2 regions of the Pseudomonas sp. SP16.1 genome follow, and region 1 is predicted to be linked to the other one. Evidence: predicted binding sites of a transcription regulator. Region 1 holds the regulator's gene; the other holds the start of a gene.
What was found. Region 1 encodes sigma-54, which starts transcription at its own class of promoters, with help from an activator protein. Its sites were predicted from a motif close to ANTGGCATNNANNTTGCTNT; they were not measured.
Positions count from the first base shown of each region.

Region 2: the regulator sigma-54 is predicted to act here: its motif matches at 1,849-1,868, upstream of ACUTAF_RS07920 (CmpA/NrtA family ABC transporter substrate-binding protein).

Region 1 is NZ_JBQYFZ010000001.1:3,432,851-3,437,286, forward strand. Features, by position in the region: gene lptA (lipopolysaccharide transport periplasmic protein LptA) at 1-418, shown strand, start outside; gene lptB (LPS export ABC transporter ATP-binding protein) at 418-1,143, shown strand; gene ACUTAF_RS16425 (RNA polymerase factor sigma-54) at 1,280-2,773, shown strand; gene hpf (ribosome hibernation-promoting factor, HPF/YfiA family) at 2,872-3,180, shown strand; gene ptsN (PTS IIA-like nitrogen regulatory protein PtsN) at 3,193-3,657, shown strand; gene rapZ (RNase adapter RapZ) at 3,660-4,436, shown strand, end outside.
Region 2 is NZ_JBQYFZ010000001.1:1,639,696-1,644,131, reverse strand. Features, by position in the region: gene alaC (alanine transaminase) at 1-744, shown strand, start outside; gene ACUTAF_RS07930 (hypothetical protein) at 779-1,171, opposite strand; gene ACUTAF_RS07925 (transcriptional regulator) at 1,320-1,637, shown strand; gene ACUTAF_RS07920 (CmpA/NrtA family ABC transporter substrate-binding protein) at 2,063-3,370, shown strand; gene ACUTAF_RS07915 (ABC transporter permease) at 3,427-4,419, shown strand; gene ACUTAF_RS07910 (ABC transporter ATP-binding protein) at 4,434-4,436, shown strand, end outside.

The sequences.
Region 1 (4,436 bases):
CGACAAGCAGGGCGTGGCGGTCTACCGCGGTGACGTGATCATCACCCAGGGCACCCTGAAGATCACTGGAGACACAGTGACCATCACCCAGACCGCCAGCGGCGACATCGACGTGTTCACCTCGGTGGGCAAACCGGCCTATTACGAGCAGAAGCCGGCGGTGGACAAGGAAATCGTCAAGGCCTACGGCCTGACCATCCAGTACTTCTCCAGCAACGAGCGCATCGTGCTGATCGATCAGGCCAAGGTGATCCAGGAAGGCAACACCTTCGAAGGCGAGAAGATCGTCTACGACACCCAGCGCCAGATCGTCAACGCCGGCCGCGCCACCGGCACCAACGTCAGCGTGCCGCGCCCGCGCATCGACATGGTCATCCAGCCGAAGAACAAACCCGCGGATCAGCAGGCAGAGCAGTAATGGCCATTCTCAAAGCCCAACACCTGGCGAAGAGCTACAAGGGGCGCCAGGTCGTGCGCGACGTCAGCCTGAGCATCGAGAGCGGGCAGATCGTCGGCCTGCTCGGCCCCAACGGCGCCGGCAAGACCACCTGCTTCTACATGATCGTCGGCCTGGTACGCGCCGACCAGGGCCGCGTGCGCATCGACGATCTCGACGTCAGCCACCAGCCCATGCACGGCCGCGCCCGCGCCGGCATCGGCTACCTACCGCAGGAGGCCTCGATCTTCCGCAAACTGTCGGTGGCCGACAACATCATGGCCATCCTTGAGACACGCAAGAACCTGGATCGCGCCGGCCGCCAGGCGGAGCTGGAGAACCTGCTGCAGGAGTTCCATATCCACCATATCGCCGACAGCCTCGGCATGAGCCTGTCCGGCGGCGAACGCCGCCGCGTGGAAATCGCCCGCGCGCTGGCCACCAACCCCAAGTTCATCCTGCTCGACGAACCCTTCGCCGGCGTCGACCCGATCTCGGTGGGCGATATCAAGCAGATCATTCACCACCTCAAGACCAAGGGCATCGGCATCCTGATCACCGATCACAACGTGCGCGAAACCCTGGATATCTGCGAAACCGCCTATATCGTCAACGACGGGCAGCTGATCGCCGAGGGCGATGCCGAGACCATTCTCGCCAACCAGACGGTCAAAGAGGTTTACCTGGGCCACGAATTCCGCCTGTAGGTCGCCCGCTATTTCACTACAGAAATATGGCAACCCCTAGGCAAAGCCGAGAAATTCAGGCATATAATTTGCTTCCTGGTGGCGCCGCGGCGCCCTGTAGTGGAAGGCGTAAACCGCCGGTGAATTAAGGTCTGCAATGAAACCATCGCTAGTCCTCAAGATGGGCCAGCAGCTGACGATGACGCCGCAGCTGCAACAGGCTATCCGCCTCCTCCAACTGTCGACCCTGGACCTGCAACAGGAAATCCAGGAGGCACTGGAGTCCAACCCCATGCTCGAGCGCCAGGAAGACGGCGACGACTTCGACAACAGCGATCCCATGGCCGACGGCGCGGAGAGCGCCGCGCCGACGCCGAGCAAGGAAGACAGCTACCAGGAAAGCGCTCCGACGGTCGACAACCTGGAAGACGGCGAGTGGAACGAGCGCATCCCCAACGAGCTGCCGGTCGACACCGCCTGGGAAGACGTCTACCAGACCAGCGCCAGCAGTCTGCCGAGCAATGACGACGACGAGTGGGACTTCACCACCCGCACCTCCAGCGGTGAGAGCCTGCAGAGCCACCTGCTCTGGCAACTCAACCTGGCGCCGATGTCGGACAAGGACCGGCTGATCGCCGCCACCCTGATCGACTGCATCAATAACGACGGCTATCTGGAAGAAACCCTCGAGGAAGTCACCGACTCCTTCGACCCCGAACTGGACATCGAACTGGACGAAGTGGAAGTGGTGCTGCACCGCATCCAGCAGTTCGAGCCGGCCGGCATCGGCGCCCGCGATCTGCGCGAGTGCCTGCTGCTGCAACTGCGCCAGCTGCCGGCGAGCACGCCCTGGCTGAGCGAGGCCCAGCGCCTGGTCGGCGATTACCTGGAGCTGCTCGGCAGCCGCGACTACGCCCAGCTGATGCGGCGCATGAAGCTCAAGGAAGACGAGCTCAAGCAGGTCATCGAACTGATCCAGCGCCTCAATCCCCGTCCCGGCTCGCAGATCGAATCCAGCGAGCCGGAATACGTAGTGCCCGACGTCATCGTACGCAAGCACAACGACCGCTGGCTGGTGGAGCTGAACCAGGAGGCCATGCCGCGCCTGCGGGTCAACCCGCAGTATGCCGGCTTCGTCAAACGCGCCGACTCCAGTGCCGACAACACCTTCATGCGCAACCAGTTGCAGGAGGCGCGCTGGTTCATCAAGAGCCTGCAGAGCCGCAACGAGACGCTGATGAAGGTCGCCACGCAGATCGTCGAGCACCAGCGCGGTTTCCTCGACTATGGCGACGAGGCGATGAAGCCGCTGGTCCTGCATGACATCGCCGAGGCGGTGGGCATGCACGAGTCGACCATCTCGCGGGTCACCACGCAGAAATTCATGCACACCCCGCGCGGCATTTACGAGCTGAAATACTTCTTCTCCAGCCACGTCAGCACCGCCGAAGGCGGCGAATGCTCGTCCACCGCGATCCGCGCCATCATCAAGAAACTGGTCGCCGCAGAAAACGCGAAAAAGCCGTTGAGCGACAGCAAGATCGCTGGTTTACTGGAGGCACAAGGCATCCAAGTCGCCCGTCGGACGGTCGCCAAATACCGCGAATCCCTCGGCATAGCGCCCTCCAGCGAACGCAAGCGACTGATGTGACCCAGATCAGCTGGAAGCGGGGGCTTCCAGGCCAAAGTGTTCCGGTGGCGGGTCGCCCAAGACCCGTCTCTTACACAAGGCAACAAGGAGAAAGCGGTATGCAAGTCAACATCAGTGGACATCAGCTGGATGTGACCGACGCCCTGCGTGACTATGTCGGCGAGAAACTGGGCCGACTGGAACGCCACTTCGACAAGATCACCAACGTTCAGGTGACCATGGAGGTCGAAAAGCTCAAGCAAAAGATCGAAGCCACTCTGCACGTCGCCGGCGGTGAGGTCGTCGCCAACGCCGAACACCAGGACATGTACGCCGCCATCGATCTGTTGGCCGACAAACTCGACCGTCAACTCATCAAGCACAAGGAAAAGCAGCTCGAACGCCTGCAAGGCGCCACGGCCCGCTGACATTCCCCATCCATGATCCGACTTGAAAACATCCTGACCCCCGGCCGTTCCCTGGTGAACGTGCCGGGTGGCAGCAAGAAGCGCGTGCTCGAGCAGATCGCCAATCTGGTGGCGCGCGATCTGCCCGACCTCGACGCGCAGGACATCTTCGAAAGCCTCATCGCCCGCGAGAAACTCGGCTCCACCGGTTTCGGCAACGGCATCGCCATTCCCCACTGCCGCCTGGCCGGCTGCACCGCGCCGATCAGCGCGGTGCTGCGCCTGGACAGCGCGGTGGACTTCGACGCCATCGACGGCGCCCCGGTCGACCTGCTGTTCGTCCTGCTGGTGCCGGAAGCGGCCACCGACGCCCACCTCGAACTGCTGCGCCAGATCGCCAGCATGCTCGATCGCCAGGACGTGCGCGAACGCCTGCGCCAGGCCCCGGTCGGTGAAGATCTCTATCAGGTGGTCGTGGACATCCAGAACGGTCGATAAACATGCGCCTGATCATCGTCAGCGGCCGCTCCGGCTCGGGCAAGAGCACCGCCCTCGATGTGCTTGAGGACAACGGTTTCTACTGCATCGACAACCTGCCCGCCGGTCTGTTGCCAGACTTGGCGGAACGCGCCCTGCTCAACACCGAGATGCTGCTGCCGCAAGTGGCGGTATCCATCGACGCGCGCAACCTGCAGAGCCATCTGCGGCGCTTCCCCGAGCTGCTGGAGCAGGTGCGCCAACGCAACATCCACTGCGATGTGCTCTACCTCGACGCCGACGACGAAACGCTGCTCAAGCGCTTTTCGGAAACCCGCCGGCGCCACCCGCTGACCGACGAGCACCGCTCGCTGGCCGAGGCCATCGCCGACGAAACCCAGGTGCTGGCGCCCATCGTCGATCTCGCCGACCTGAAGATCGACACCACCCACCTCAACCTTTATCAGCTGCGCGATAGCCTCAAGCTACGCCTGCTCAATCAGCCTGAACCGGGCACGGCCTTCCTCTTCGAGTCGTTCGGCTTCAAGCGCGGCATGCCGGTGGATGCCGATCTGGTATTCGACGCCCGCTGCCTGCCCAACCCGTACTGGAAGCCGGAGCTGCGCGATTTCTCCGGCCTCGAGCAGCCAGTGGTCGATTACCTGGCGGCGCAACCGGAGGTCGAGGAGATGTATCAGGATATCCTCGCCTATCTGGATAAATGGTTGCCGCGCTTCGCCGCCAGCAACCGCGCCTATGTCACCATCGCCATCGGCTGTACCGGCGGCCACCATCGCTCG
Region 2 (4,436 bases), 1.8 Mb from region 1:
GCGATTCGCGAGTCGATCCCCAAGCCGAAGATGATGATTCTGGGCTTTCCCTCCAACCCCACCGCGCAGTGCGTGGAGCTGGACTTCTTCGAGCGCGTGGTGGCCTTGGCCAAGCAGTACGACGTGCTGGTGGTGCACGACCTGGCCTACGCCGACATCGTCTACGACGGCTGGAAGGCGCCGTCGATCATGCAGGTGCCGGGCGCCAAGGACATCGCGGTGGAGTTCTTCACCCTGTCCAAGAGCTACAACATGGCCGGCTGGCGCATCGGCTTTATGGTCGGCAATAGAGAACTCGTCTCCGCCCTGGCGCGGATCAAGAGCTACCACGACTACGGCACCTTCACCCCGCTGCAGGTCGCGGCCATCGCTGCCCTGGAAGGCGACCAGCAGTGCGTGCGCGACATCGCCGAGCAGTACCGCCAGCGCCGCAACCTGCTGGTCAAGGGGCTGCACGAGATCGGCTGGATGGTGGAGAAGCCCAAGGCCTCGATGTACGTCTGGGCCAAGATTCCCGAGGCCTACGCCCAGCTCGGCTCGCTGGAGTTCGCCAAGAAACTGCTGGCCGAGGCCAAGGTCTGCGTCTCCCCGGGCCTCGGCTTCGGCGACTACGGCGACGATCACGTGCGCTTCGCCCTGATCGAAAACCAGGACCGCACCCGCCAGGCGCTACGCGGGATCAAGGCGATGTTCCGTGCCGACGGCCTGCTACCGGCGAAGAAGGCCAAGGCCGATAGCGAATGAGCCGACCAGGGCGCCGCGAGGCGCCCTGGTCATATCAGCCGGAATAATCCAGCGCTGTCCAGGCACGACTCAAACCCTGGGCCAGCACGCAGCCCGGGCTGGCCAATTCCTCGTTGAACGCCGCTGGCAACAACGTGGTCTCCCCTTCTGCCGCGCCGTGGCGCTCGGTCAGCCACTGCAGCTTGCCGCAGTTGGGCGTGTCGATCACATAGCTGGCCGCGATGCTCGAGTGATGCCCGGGCAGGCGGATCACGTCAAGCACCCTGCCCGCCTCCTCGATGCGCCGACCATCGGACACCAGCACGGCCCAGGCCTGTTCGCCCTCGATCACCAGGTAGGCACCGTAGGCCCGCGGCTGCTCGATCTGCGGCTGGGCGCAACCGCCCAGCAGGGCCAGTAGCACAATCGTCATCAGCATCTGTTGCATTGCCAATTCTCCTCTCGCAAGGCGTCCACCCTGCGGGCTGTACGGGTCGATGTTGCTGCAGTGGGCTTACTATTACCGAGCACTGTTTATTTGTACAGTATTTTTCGTTTACCCTTGGCGTCACGAACCAATGCACAGGAGCCGCACCATGCTGGACGTACTGCAGCTGAAACATCGGGTGAACCGCATGCCGCTGGAGCGGGTGCGCGAAATGGTCGAGGAACTGCAGCTCGAGGGCATCGTCACCGAGAACCGCACGCCCTTTAACCGCCAGCACTTCAATACCTGCTTCGCCGAGATCGAAGCGCTGCTGCAGCGTGCCGGCTACCACCGCCAGCTGGATGTGGTCGGCTATCAGGGCCTGGCCTACGCGCTGTTCGACCCGGCACGTTGGGAGGCGGTGCAAGTGCTGCGCTGGCTGCGCGATTTCGTCGAGGAGGCCAGAACCAGCCCCGCACTCCGATAGCGCGCCGAGACGAACCAAAAGCAGGCCCATCGCCCGCTCGGTTGCACGGCCATAGGGCGAAGCGTTCAGCCGCTGGAGCCGGAGGGGGCAGTTACGGCAGTAGCAACGCCCCAAGGAAATATAACTATCTGATTGATATATAAAGAATTTAATTTCTCGCGAAATCCCCTCCCGCGTGTCTGGAGCAGACTTCTCCGACATTGCCGGCGCACTTGGCAAAGGCTTTGCTAGATCAGGACTAACCCACGTCTTAGGATCGCCAACGGCGGTGATCGGGACGAATAGACAAAGACGTCAAAGGCACCTTCTGCTCCGGCAGCGGGCTGTCTGCGACGTCTTTTTTCGTTTCTGATAGCTGAGGAATTGCCATGCACCGTCGCACATCGTTGCAAAAGACCCTGTCACGCCTGGGCTGTACGCTCGCCATGCTGGCTTCGCCACTGCTGCTGGCGGCAGAGCCGGAGAAGGAGGAGCTGAAGTTCGGCTTTATCAAGCTCACCGACATGGCGCCCCTGGCCATCGCCTATGAGAAGGGTTTCTTCGAGGACGAAGGCCTGTATGTCACCCTGGAGGCACAGGCCAACTGGAAGGTGCTGCTGGATCGGGTGATCGACGGCGAACTGGACGGCGCCCATATGCTCTCCGGCCAGCCGATCGGCGCCACCATCGGCTTCGGCACCAAGGCGGAGGTGGTCACCGCCTTCACCATGGACCTCAATGGCAATGCCATCACCATGTCCAACGCGGTGTGGGAGGAGATGAAGAAGCATGTGCCCATGGCAGACGGCAAGCCGGTGCACCCGATCAAGGCCGACGCCCTCAAACCGGTGATCGACCAGTTCGCCGCCGGCGGCAAGGCCTTCAACCTGGGCATGGTGTTCCCGGTGTCCACCCACAACTACGAGCTGCGCTACTGGCTGGCGGCCGGCGGCATCCACCCCGGCTACTACGCCCCGCACAAGGGCGATATCAGCGGCCAGATCGATGCCCAGGCGCTGCTCTCGGTGACCCCGCCGCCGCAGATGCCGGCCACCATGGAAGCCGGCACCATCCATGGCTACAGCGTTGGCGAGCCGTGGAACCAGGCGGCGGTATTCAAGGGCATCGGTGTGCCGGTGGTGGCTGACTATGCCATCCGCAAGAACATGTCGGAGAAGGTCTTCGGTGTGTCCAAGAGCTGGGCCGAAGCCAACCCGGAGACCCACAAGCGCGTGGTCAAGGCGCTGATCCGTGCCGGCAAGTGGCTGGATGAAGGCGACAACGCCAACCGCGCGGAAGCGGTGGAAATCCTTTCCCGCCCGGAATATGTCGGCGCCGATGCCAAGGTGATCGCCAACTCCATGACCGGCACCTTCGAGTTCGAGAAGGGTGACAAGCGCGAGGTGCCGGACTTCAACGTGTTCTTCCGCTACCACGCCACCTACCCCTACTACTCCGACGCGGTCTGGTACCTGACCCAGATGCGCCGCTGGGGCCAGATCGCCGAGGCCAAGCCGGACAGCTGGTACTTCGACATGGCGAAGCGCGTGTACCTGCCGGAAATCTACCGCGAAGCCGCCGCCGAGCTGGTGGCCGAAGGCAAGGCCGAGGCCGGTGATTTCCCGCCTGCCGACACCGACGGCTTCCGCGCACCGCTGGCCGACACCATCGACGGGGTGGTCTATGACGGCCGTCAGCCCAACGCCTATCTGCAGCAGTTCCAGATCGGCCTGAAAGGCGACACCACGCTCTGATCCATCCCGGGAGCCGGCTGGCCGGCTCCCTCCCCCGATTGCAAGAGGACAGGACGATGAGCAACCCGAACGTCGCCACCCCGATCCAAGAAACCCTCAAGGCGGCCCGCGCCGCGGCGCTGATCAAGCGCTGGGCACCGCCCATTATTCTGCCGTTGCTGGGCATCCTGCTGTTTCTCCTGTGCTGGCAGGGCCTGGCCAACAATATCCAGACCAGCCTCGGCCAGTTCCCCGGCCCGCTGCAGGTTTCCGAACAGTTCCAGGGCCTGGTCGGCGCCCACCTGCGCGAACGGGACAAGGCCAACGCCTTCTATGAGCGCCAGGAAAAGCGCAACGCCGAGCTGCTGGCGAAAAACCCGGATGCCGAAGTCAAAACCCGCCCCTACACCGGCAAGCCGACCTTCGTGCAGCAGATCTTCACCAGCCTGTACACGGTGATGGCCGGCTTCGCCATCGCCTCGTTGATCGCCATCCCGCTGGGTATCGTCTGCGGCCTGAGCAAGACCATCTACACCGCGATCAACCCGCTGATCCAGGTATTCAAGCCGGTCTCACCGCTGGCCTGGCTGCCTCTGGTGACCATGCTGGTCAGCGCCCTGTACGTCAGCGAAGACCCGCTGTTCGCCAAGTCCTTCCTCACCTCGGCCTTTACCGTGGCGCTGTGCTGCCTGTGGCCGACGGTGATCAACACCACGGTCGGCGTCGCCGGCATCGACCAGGACCTGAACAACGTCAGCAAGGTGCTGCGCCTGTCGCCTTTGACCCATGTGCGGCGCATCGTCCTGCCGGCCGCCCTGCCGATGATCTTCACCGGCCTGCGTCTGTCACTGGGCACCGGCTGGATGGTGCTGATCGCCGCCGAGATGCTGGCGCAGAACCCGGGCCTGGGCAAATTCATCTGGGACGAGTTCCAGAACGGCAGCTCCAACTCCCTCGGCCGGATCATGGTGGCGGTGATCGTCATCGGCCTGATCGGCTTCGCCCTCGACCGTCTGATGCTCCTGCTCCAGCGCCTGTTCAGCTGGGACAAGAACGCCGTACTGCGCTAATCCGGAGAACCGCCATG